One region of the Pseudoalteromonas sp. OANN1 genome, then DNA from elsewhere that is predicted to be linked to it. Evidence: predicted binding sites of a transcription regulator. Region 1 holds the regulator's gene; each other region holds the start of a gene.
What was found. The regulator sigma-54, encoded in region 1, starts transcription at its own class of promoters, with help from an activator protein. The targets are predictions, from matches to a motif close to GTTGGCACGNNNNTNGNNT.
Positions count from the first base shown of each region.

Region 2: fliE (flagellar hook-basal body complex protein FliE) is a predicted target of sigma-54. The motif match lies at 1,421-1,439, and genes of this name have one in related genera.
Region 3: NH462_RS08970 (DUF3192 domain-containing protein) is a predicted target of sigma-54. The motif match lies at 1,576-1,594, and genes of this name have one in related genera.

Region 1 covers NZ_JAMXSE010000007.1:163,742-167,023, forward strand. The annotation lists gene lptA (lipopolysaccharide transport periplasmic protein LptA) at 1-425, shown strand, start outside; gene lptB (LPS export ABC transporter ATP-binding protein) at 425-1,150, shown strand; gene NH462_RS08580 (RNA polymerase factor sigma-54) at 1,197-2,696, shown strand; gene hpf (ribosome hibernation promoting factor) at 2,726-3,013, shown strand; gene ptsN (PTS IIA-like nitrogen regulatory protein PtsN) at 3,015-3,282, shown strand, end outside.
Region 2 covers NZ_JAMXSE010000006.1:196,602-199,883, forward strand. The annotation lists gene NH462_RS07890 (sigma-54 dependent transcriptional regulator) at 1-1,220, shown strand, start outside; gene fliE (flagellar hook-basal body complex protein FliE) at 1,478-1,810, shown strand; gene fliF (flagellar basal-body MS-ring/collar protein FliF) at 1,831-3,282, shown strand, end outside.
Region 3 covers NZ_JAMXSE010000008.1:42,460-45,741, forward strand. The annotation lists gene NH462_RS08960 (response regulator) at 1-136, shown strand, start outside; gene NH462_RS08965 (diguanylate cyclase) at 146-1,048, shown strand; gene NH462_RS08970 (DUF3192 domain-containing protein) at 1,117-1,497, opposite strand; gene NH462_RS08975 (D-2-hydroxyacid dehydrogenase) at 1,695-2,642, opposite strand; gene zntR (Zn(2+)-responsive transcriptional regulator) at 2,734-3,141, shown strand; gene NH462_RS08985 (SO_0444 family Cu/Zn efflux transporter) at 3,134-3,282, shown strand, end outside.

The DNA of each region.
Region 1 (3,282 bases):
TGCAAAGCAACATCGGTATTTTTGAACAGAATGTTGTTATTATTCATGGCAACAGAAAAATAAATGCCGATCGCCTAGAAGTCCATCGCCGCGCGGAGCTTGGTACTAACAAGCAACTGCTTGTTGCAACTGGCAGCCCAGCTATTTTCAGCGAACGTCAACCTGATGGTAATTTGCTAGAAGCCAAAGCAAACGAAATTCGCTACGACGTTGCGAAAGGCACCTTAGTCATTTCTGGCGATGCGGAAATCAATCAAACTGGGCAAAAAATCAATGCTCAGGTCATCACCTATGACATTGAAAAGCAACTGATCAGTGCTGAGCGCTCAGACCAAGAAGATTCCCGTGTAAGAACCATCCTTGTTCCTGTTGATGACAAAAAAGACGCAAAAGATAAAAAAGCGCAGGAAGAAGGTAACAATTAATGAGCGAGCTCAAAGCAACTGGTCTAGCAAAGAGTTATAAAGGCCGCCAGGTCGTCAAAAATGTTGGCTTAAGTGTTCAAGCTGGCAGCATTGTAGGCTTATTGGGCCCGAATGGCGCAGGTAAAACCACGACCTTTTATATGATTGTAGGGTTAGTACCAAGCGACAAAGGTTTTATTCAGATTGATGACGAAGATATCACTTTGCTACCAATGCACAGCCGCGCGCGACTTGGTATTGGTTATCTACCGCAAGAGTCTTCGATCTTTAGAAAACTCACGGTCTATCAAAATTTGATGGCGATTTTAGAAACTCGAAAAGACTTATCTAAAGTTGAAAGAGAAGCTGAACTAAACGAGTTACTGGATGAGTTTAATATCCAACACATTCGCGACTCACAGGGCATGGCATTGTCGGGAGGCGAAAGAAGACGCGTAGAAATTGCTCGCGCTTTAGCCGCTAACCCTAAGTTTATCCTGTTAGATGAACCTTTTGCTGGTGTTGATCCTATTTCGGTGTTAGATATAAAGACAATCATAGAGCACCTAAAAAACCGCGGTATCGGTGTGCTAATCACCGATCATAACGTTAGAGAAACACTGGACGTATGTGAAAAAGCCTACATCGTTTCACATGGTGAGTTAATCGCTGCAGGCACGCCAGAACATGTTTTGGCAGATCAAACCGTAAGAGATGTCTACCTAGGCGAACAATTCAAGCTATAGTTAAGACGTAGTATTAATAACTGTTAAAAAGGATTGTTAGAGATACATGAGGCAATCATTACAGCTGCGCATGGGGCAGCAACTTACAATGACTCCACAACTGCAACAAGCCATTCGCTTGCTGCAGCTTAGTACATTGGATCTGCAACAAGAAATACAAGAAGCATTAGACAGCAATCCATTGTTGGAAGTGGAAGAAGGTGATAATACTGACGGCGAAAACACTGACCAACACAGTCAAGAAAAGAGCAGTGCTGACGACAATCAAGATTCAAGCGATGAAGTGCAGGTTAGTGACTATGAGATAGACTCAGATACAGCCATGAGCAAAGACACGGTGAGCGATGACCTCGCCATGGATGTCACTTGGGACGAGTATATGAGTGCAGCGCCCGCTGCAAGCTCAGGCCCACTTCCCGATGACGATAATGTTTATCAAGGGGAAACCTCTGAATCTCTCCACGACTATCTCATGTGGCAACTTGAGCTGACACCATTTAGTCCAACAGATAGAGCGATTGCGATTGCGATTATTGAAGCGGTCGACCTGTCAGGCATTTTAACACTGTCTTGCGAAGACATTTTAGAAAGCATTAATGATGAGAGTAGCGAAGAGCCTATTGAGCTGGATGAAGTCGAAGCCGTGCTCAAACGTATTCAGCTTTTCGATCCTGTCGGTATCGCAGCGCGTAGTTTACAAGAATGCTTGTGTATTCAGCTAAATCAATTCGCCCCAGATACGCCATGGATTGCCGAAACGAAAATGATCCTGACAGAGCATATCGACTTGCTTGCCAGCCGTGACTATCGAACTTTGACTAAGAAAACACGCCTTAAAGAAGCCGATCTCAAAGAGGTCATGACGTTAATTCATAGTCTTAACCCAAAACCAGCGGCAAGCATTATTCATGAAGAGCCTGAATATGTGATCCCTGACGTATCGGTGAAAAAAGTAAAAGGTCGTTGGGTCGTAGAGCTAAATCCTGATGCTATGCCTAAAATAAAAGTAAACGACCATTATGCTGCGATGTCTAGAACAGCGAAATCCAGTACAGATAGTCAGTTTATTCGCTCACATTTACAAGAAGCGAAGTGGTTTATTAAAAGCTTAGAAAGCCGAAATGATACTTTATTAAAAGTTACCAATTGCATTGTGCAACAACAACAGGCATTCTTTGAACATGGCCCCGAAGCAATGCGCCCTATGGTGCTAAATGATGTTGCTGAAATGGTTGAGATGCATGAGTCCACAATTTCCCGTGTGACAACACAAAAATACATGCATACACCTCGGGGAATATTTGAGCTGAAGTACTTCTTCTCTAGCCATGTAAGTACAGAAAATGGAGGTGAGTGCTCTTCTACAGCAATTAGAGCACTTATCAAAAAGCTGATAGCTGCAGAAAATACCGCGAAACCATTGAGTGACAGCAAAATTGCAGATATCTTAGCTGAGCAAGGAATTAAGGTAGCGAGACGTACGATTGCAAAATATCGTGAATCCCTAGCCATTCCACCGTCAAATCAGCGTAAAAGCTTGATATAAGACGTAAAAACCAAGAAGGAAAAATGCTTATGCAACTAAATCTAACTGGTCGCCATGTAGAAATTACTGACTCATTAAGAGACTATGTCACCAACAAGTTTGCGAAGCTAGAAAGGCACTTTGATCATATCAATAACGTGCATGTGATCCTTGATGTCGAGAAGCTAGTACAAAAAGCAGAAGCAACATTACACGTAAACGGCGGCGAGCTATTTGCATCAACAGAGCATCAAGATATGTATGCCGCAATTGATGGCCTTATCGACAAGCTAGATCGTCAAGTTATTAAACACAAAGAGAAGCTCACTCGACACTAAGATGAAATTAAGTGAATTGGTGAACAAGGACTGCAGTAAAGCTGCGGTCCTTTTTAATAGCAAAAAACGTATTTTAGAATACATCAGCGAACTGGCTCATAGCCAAATTCCAAATACCAGTCAGCATGCTATCTTAGACGCTTTAATGGCGCGAGAGAAATTAGGCAGCACAGGGATCGGTAAAGGTATTGCCATTCCTCATGGTAGACTTGAAGGTTTGGATAAAATCCTTGCAATGGTGCTTGTTAGCGAGCAAGGGATCCAGTTTG
Region 2 (3,282 bases), on a different contig from region 1:
TGCAAATGGGTGCCATGAGTGGGCTTGACTTGTTAAAGACCATTAAACTCAACTATCCCGAATTACCGGTATTGATGATGACAGCATACGCGACCATTGATGATGCGGTTGAGGCGATGAGATTGGGTGCTATCGACTATATGGCGAAGCCATTTGCGCCAGAAGTATTGCTTAATATGGTTGGACGTTATTTACCTGAGAAGGAAAAAGAGACAGACGGCCCCATTGTTGCCGATCCAAAGAGTATTAAACTACTTGAACTGGCCGCAAAAGTAGCTAAGTCGGATGCTAGCGTTATGGTACTTGGGCCAAGCGGTTCAGGTAAAGAAGTGTTGGCTCGTTATATTCACGATAAATCTGACAGAGCAGACGAGCCTTTTATCGCAATTAACTGCGCTGCAATCCCGGAAAATATGCTCGAAGCGACCCTATTTGGTTACGAAAAGGGGGCGTTTACAGGTGCCATTCAAGCGTGCCCTGGAAAATTTGAGCAAGCACAAAAGGGAACGATTTTGCTTGATGAGATCACAGAGATGGATTTGGGATTACAAGCAAAATTACTTCGCGTGTTACAAGAGCGCGAGGTTGAGCGTCTAGGCAGCAGAAAAACCATTTCACTGGATGTCAGAGTGTTGGCAACCAGTAACCGCGATTTAAAAGAAGCGGTGGATGATGGGGTATTTAGAGAAGATTTATATTATCGCCTCAATGTTTTCCCGCTAGAGTGGTTGCCATTGAAGGACAGAGCAGGTGATATCGCTGTGTTAGCCGAGCATTTGTTGGTAAGACATACGCAAAAAGCAGGCAAGCCAACACCTATATTAAGCAGCGGTGCAAAGCGCAAGCTCAGTTCGCACAGTTGGCCTGGAAACGTAAGGGAATTAGACAACGTTATTCAACGTGCCCTGATTTTGTTCCAAGGTAATGAAATTCAAGAAGATGATATTTTTATCGAAAATTTCTCACCGATGGCTTTGATTGAGTCTGCACCACTTCTAAATCATGAAGCATCAGCTTTAATGGAGCGCTCTCTAGGTGAGGATGAAATCATTAGCTATAAAGATGAGTTACAGGATAAAGAACACCAAATTATTTTAGATACGCTGGCAAAGTTTAATGGTAAACGTAAAGAGGTGGCGGAGGTATTGGGTATGAGTCCTCGCACACTTCGCTATAAGCTGGCAAAAATGCGAGATTTAGGGATTGCGTTACCCGCTTAACCTAAGATACCTAAGCTTAAAAGGAGTGAGTTAGCTCATTGCTTTTCCAAACCTCAGGTTAAGCTTTATATGTCAATTAAAATTTAATTAGGTGCCTATAAAGATCAGCAGATCTTAGGCGCCTAGTTTTTACTTCTATGCACTGCCAATTTTTCGACATACTAAAAATGTTTCAAGATACTGAAAATTAACGATTTTAAGTTGGCACGTTTTCTGCTTTATTACAGGTAACTAAGAGTTATTTTGAGTAAAGCATCATGAAAGTACAATCATCAGCGCTATTTCAAGAAATGCAGGCAATGGCTGCAGAAGCGACGAGAAACACACAGCCATCAGTGCAGCCGGTTAAGACGGCGGCATCTTCATCGGCTCAGTTTGGCGATTTACTCTCAGACGCACTTAATACGGTTCATGGCTTACAACAAGAAGCGAAACAAAAAGTCACCGCTGTTGAAATGGGTGACAGAAGCGTTTCTCTTGCAGAAGCCATGATAGCGAAACAAAAATCGTCGGTCGCTTTTGAGGCAACAGTGCAAGTTCGTAATAAACTTGTTGAGGCCTATAAAGAAATCATGAGCATGCCAGTTTAATTGAGTGACTGTGGAGAGTAATCGTGGCTACTAATCAATCAACAGATCTTACGCTTTCCGATGCAGCGCTGAATAATGACAGCGGATCGGATGAGCAACAAGAGCAAAAATCAGGCTACTTCAGTGCGCTAAGCGGTGTTGATATGTTGCGCCAGGTTACTCTGGTTATTGCCCTTGCTATTTGTTTAGCAATCGCAATCTTTATTATCATTTGGGCGCGCCAGCCAGATATGCGTCCGCTTGGTAAATACCCAACAGAAGAACTCGTCGAAACGTTAGACTTTTTAGACCAACAGAAAATTGAATACCAATTAGATGGTAATACCATTTTAGTTGCTGAGTCGGACTATCAAGACATAAAACTACGCATGGCGCGTGACGGTTTTACCCAGTCTCCGAGTTCTGGCACTGATATTCTGATGCAGGATATGGGTTTTGGTGTTAGCCAACGTCTTGAAAGAGAGCGCTTAAAACATAGTCGTGAGCAACAACTTGCGAGAACAATTGAAGAGTTACAAGACGTAAACCGTGCAAAAGTGTTGCTTGCAATTCCAAAAGAAAACGTCTTTGCACGTCGCGAGAAAAAGCCCTCTGCAACCGTAGTTATTACCCTTAAACGTGGCAAAACGCTTGGCGGCGAAGAAGTTGATTCAATCGTAGACATTGTGGCATCAGCGGTACAAGGCCTGGAACCTTCACGCGTGACCGTCACCGATCAAAACGGTCGTCTACTCAACTCTGGTTCTCAAGACTCTTTAGCTGCACGCTCGAGAAAAGAGTACGAAATCGAACGTAAGCGTGAACAAGAATATCTAGAAAAAATTGATAGCATCCTGATCCCAACTGTAGGTCTTGGTAACTTTACCGCGCAGGTTGACTTAACGATGGACTTCAGTGCAGTTGAAGAAACGCAAAAACGTTATAACCCAGATTTACCTGCGGTTCGTAGCGAAACGACGTATGAAGAAAATAATATTGGTGGTTTAGCAGTAGGTATTCCGGGTGCGCTGACTAATCAACCTCCTATAAACTCAAATATCCCAGAGGTTGCAGGGCAAGGCGGTAATGGTCAAAGTGCGACACCAAGCAGTAATCAAAAAGAAGCAACCCGTAACTATGAATTAGATACTACTATTAGCCATAAACGTCAGCAAACTGGGGTTATTCGCCGGATCAGTGTGAGTGTGGCCGTTGACTACCTCGCAAAACCTGATGCTGAAGGTAACATGGCAATGGCGCCGCGTACGCAAGAAGAGTTAAATAACATCCGTCGTTTGCTACAAGGTGGTGTGGGCTTTGATATGCAGCGAGGTGATGCACTAGAGGTAGTGACGGTACCATTCGTTCGTGAAGACCTCACTGAAATGCAAGAGATACCGCTTTGGGAGCAAGATTGGTTTCAAAAGACAATCCGTCTTGCAGCAGGTACCTTAGTGATCATTGTGCTAATCTTAGCGGTAGTAAGACCTATG
Region 3 (3,282 bases), on a different contig from region 1:
TAAGCGACTAGCGAAAGTTGCGAAAGACCTTGAAACGCAAAGCAAAACGATCACAACAATAGCAAATCGCACTGACTTGGATGTGTTAACAAATGCACTTTCACAGGTGGTGTGCTTTATCGAGCTAAAAAGGTAGCGTCATAAGATGCAGCAAGCTGAGCACATTTTTATTATTGATGATGACCCAATAAATAAGATGGTCCTAAGTAATACATTAGGTGATGGCCATCGGTTATCCCATAGCACTGACACTAAGTTATGTATTGATGAACTAAAAGCAAGCAAACCAGACCTTATTATTTTAGATGTGTTAATGGCTGACGGCGCTGGGTTTTCTGTTTTAGAGTGCCTAAAAAAGGATGCGAGCACTTACGGTATTCCCGTTGTCGTGATCTCCGGTAGTGTGAGCTTTAAAGATGAAGCACGAGGTTTGGAGTTAGGGGCCGTGGATTATATTACTAAACCCTTTAACCCTTTGATTGTAAAAGCCAGAATCAAAAACCATTTAGCAATAAAAAAGAAAAATGATCTGCTAGAAAAGCTAGCCTCTATCGATGGTTTAACGGAGTTGCCCAATCGTAGATATCTAGATGAAGCGATGAAATCAGCATTAGAAATCGCAAAAGCTGATGGCAGTGCGTTTACCGTTATGCTGGTTGAGGTGGACTATTTTAAAACGTTTAATGAGCATTATGGCTACATGCATGGTGATGATTGTTTATTTAAGGTCGCCAAAGCGCTAGAAGAAGGCGCAACCCGACGTTCTTTATTTATTGGCCGTTTTGATGGTACTCGTTTTGCGTTGGTGCTAACTCAGCATAATATCGATGTAATTAATGAGATAGCAGAAGCGTTGCATGACTCGGTTAATGCGTTAAAAATCCCCCATATTGCCTCACCGATATGTGCTCATGTGAGCGTTAGCATTGGTGCAGTTCATATTGAAAATCACTGTAGTAGTGAGCTTGGTGAGTTGATCAAAATGGCAGATAGTGCCCTTGCCGTTGCACAAAAGCAGCAAAGCACGGTATTTATTAAAGCGTTATAAATATCTAAAGCCACATGCAGGGAAAAGAGCGTATCCGCATTATTCACCATCCTTGGTGCAATAAGGTCTTACTGAATTTGTTTTAGTGCGTTGTCGCCAAAGCCAACCAGTTGGTTGTTTTTGAATACCAATGGCGTGCACTCATCTTTTGTTACTTTGCCGTCTGAGTGTTTGCTGTTGGTTGCATAGTAAAGCACTTGATAGTTGTCGCCGTCTTTTGACACCAACTCGCTAAAATCAGGGGTTGCAAACATGTCTTTTACTGATGAGTAAGACGCGCCCATTTCAAGGTTGGCAATCTTCTCACGATTTTTACGCTGTTTATGTTCCCAGTTAGACGAGTTGTATTCAGAAGCCCAACCATGCTCTACTTCACCGTCGGATACAGCAACGATACAGCCTGATAATAGAGTAGAGCTAAGCGCAGCCACTAACATTAATTTTTTCATTGTTGTTTTCCTTTTTAATTTTGTTGCTGAGCAAATAATGCAAACAGCCATTTGTTTTTTGCTTGAATTATCCCAGAGGTGCAAACTCTTTGCCAACTAATAAAGTTTATAAATATCAGTTTGTTGTTGGTTTTTAATCAGTTTGTAGTTGATGATTTTCACTAACATTTGGCTATATCACTCACTAAAACAATAATCTAGACCACTCGGTTTCTCGTTGTCCCAGCCACAAAACTTTCAATATTAATGGCAATTTCGCCGACTAAACGTTCGATGGCCTCTTTACTTGCCCATGCCGTATGCGGTGTTAAAAGCAAGTTTTCCCCTTGGTATTGAACGAGTGGGTTGCTTGCTTGTGCCGGCTCTTGTGTGAGGACATCCACAGCAGCACCAGCTATTTGCTCGTTAGTTAGTGCATCCACCAGCGCTTGCTCATTGACTATTCCGCCTCTTGCGGTGTTGATAAGATAAGCATGGTTTGGAAGTAGGGCGAACTCAGCACTTGAAATCAGGTTTTCTGTTTCAGCGGTAAGCGGGCAGTGAATCGATACAATATCCGCAATCTGCAGTGCTTCTTCAAAAGCCATTCGTCCTGCTCTAACCTCAGTTACGCCTCTACGTTCGGCAACAATTACCTGAGCTCCAAATGCTTGTGCGACTTTTGCAACGGCTTCTCCTAACGTTCCATGGCCTACGATCACAAAGTTTTTGCCTGCAATTTCATTGATGCTGTAGTCCAAACGACAAAACATGTCACTTTGCTGCCAAAGCCCTGCATGGCAGTCTTGCTGGTAACGATGAATATTTGTCATTAAGTTACCAAGCATAGTAAAGGTGTGCTGCACGACAGAAGGCGTCGAATAACCAGCCACATTGGCAACCGCAATGCGATGGGCTTTTGCGGCTGCTAAGTCGATGTTGTTGACGCCTGTGGCCGCAACACAAATCAGTTGTAATTGCGGTAACGCCGCGATCGTTTCTTCAGTTAATTGTACTTTATTGGTGATGATGACTGCTGCATCTTTACAGCGTGTGATGATGTCCTCACTGGATGTGGTGTCGTAAGACGTTAATGTGCCTAGTTTGGCAATGAGGGAAAGATCGGTTCCTGCAAGGGTTTTAGCGTCTAATACCACGATTCGCATTATTTTTATCCTTTTCTTGACTTTGGAGTTAACTCTAAGGTTTATACTTGTGATGTCGACTAGGATAATCTTCAGGACTTGGGAGTGTAAAGTGGTAAAGATTGGTGAGCTGGCAAAGCGGCTTAACGTATCAACTGACACGTTAAGGTATTATGAAGCAAACGATCTCCTACACCCTTGCACAAGGAGCGAGGGCGGGTATCGGTTGTTTGATGAGCAAAGTGAAAAGCAAATGCGCTTTATTCTTCGCGCGAAGGAAGTGGGGTTCAGCCTCAAAGAAGTGCAAGACTTGCTGAAGATAAAGTTTGAAAAGCATCAGCACAGTTGTGAAGAAGTGAAAACACTGACTATCACTAAACGAGATTTAGTGAGAGCGCGTATCGCTGAGTTACAAAAATTTGAACAATCGTTATCGACGCTAGCAGAGCAATGCTGCGGCGGTAAGGAAGCGGCTGTGAGCTGCTCGATTTTAACGGCCTTGGAGGCTATCGATGAATGAACTGATAGTAAATTTTTGGCAGCTATTTTTAGTATCTGCCCCGTGGTTACTGCTTGGCCTAATATTGGCCGGGTTACTTAATGTATTTATTCCAAAAGATTTGTTGCAAAAGCATTTAGGGAAAGAAGGATTTTGGACGAC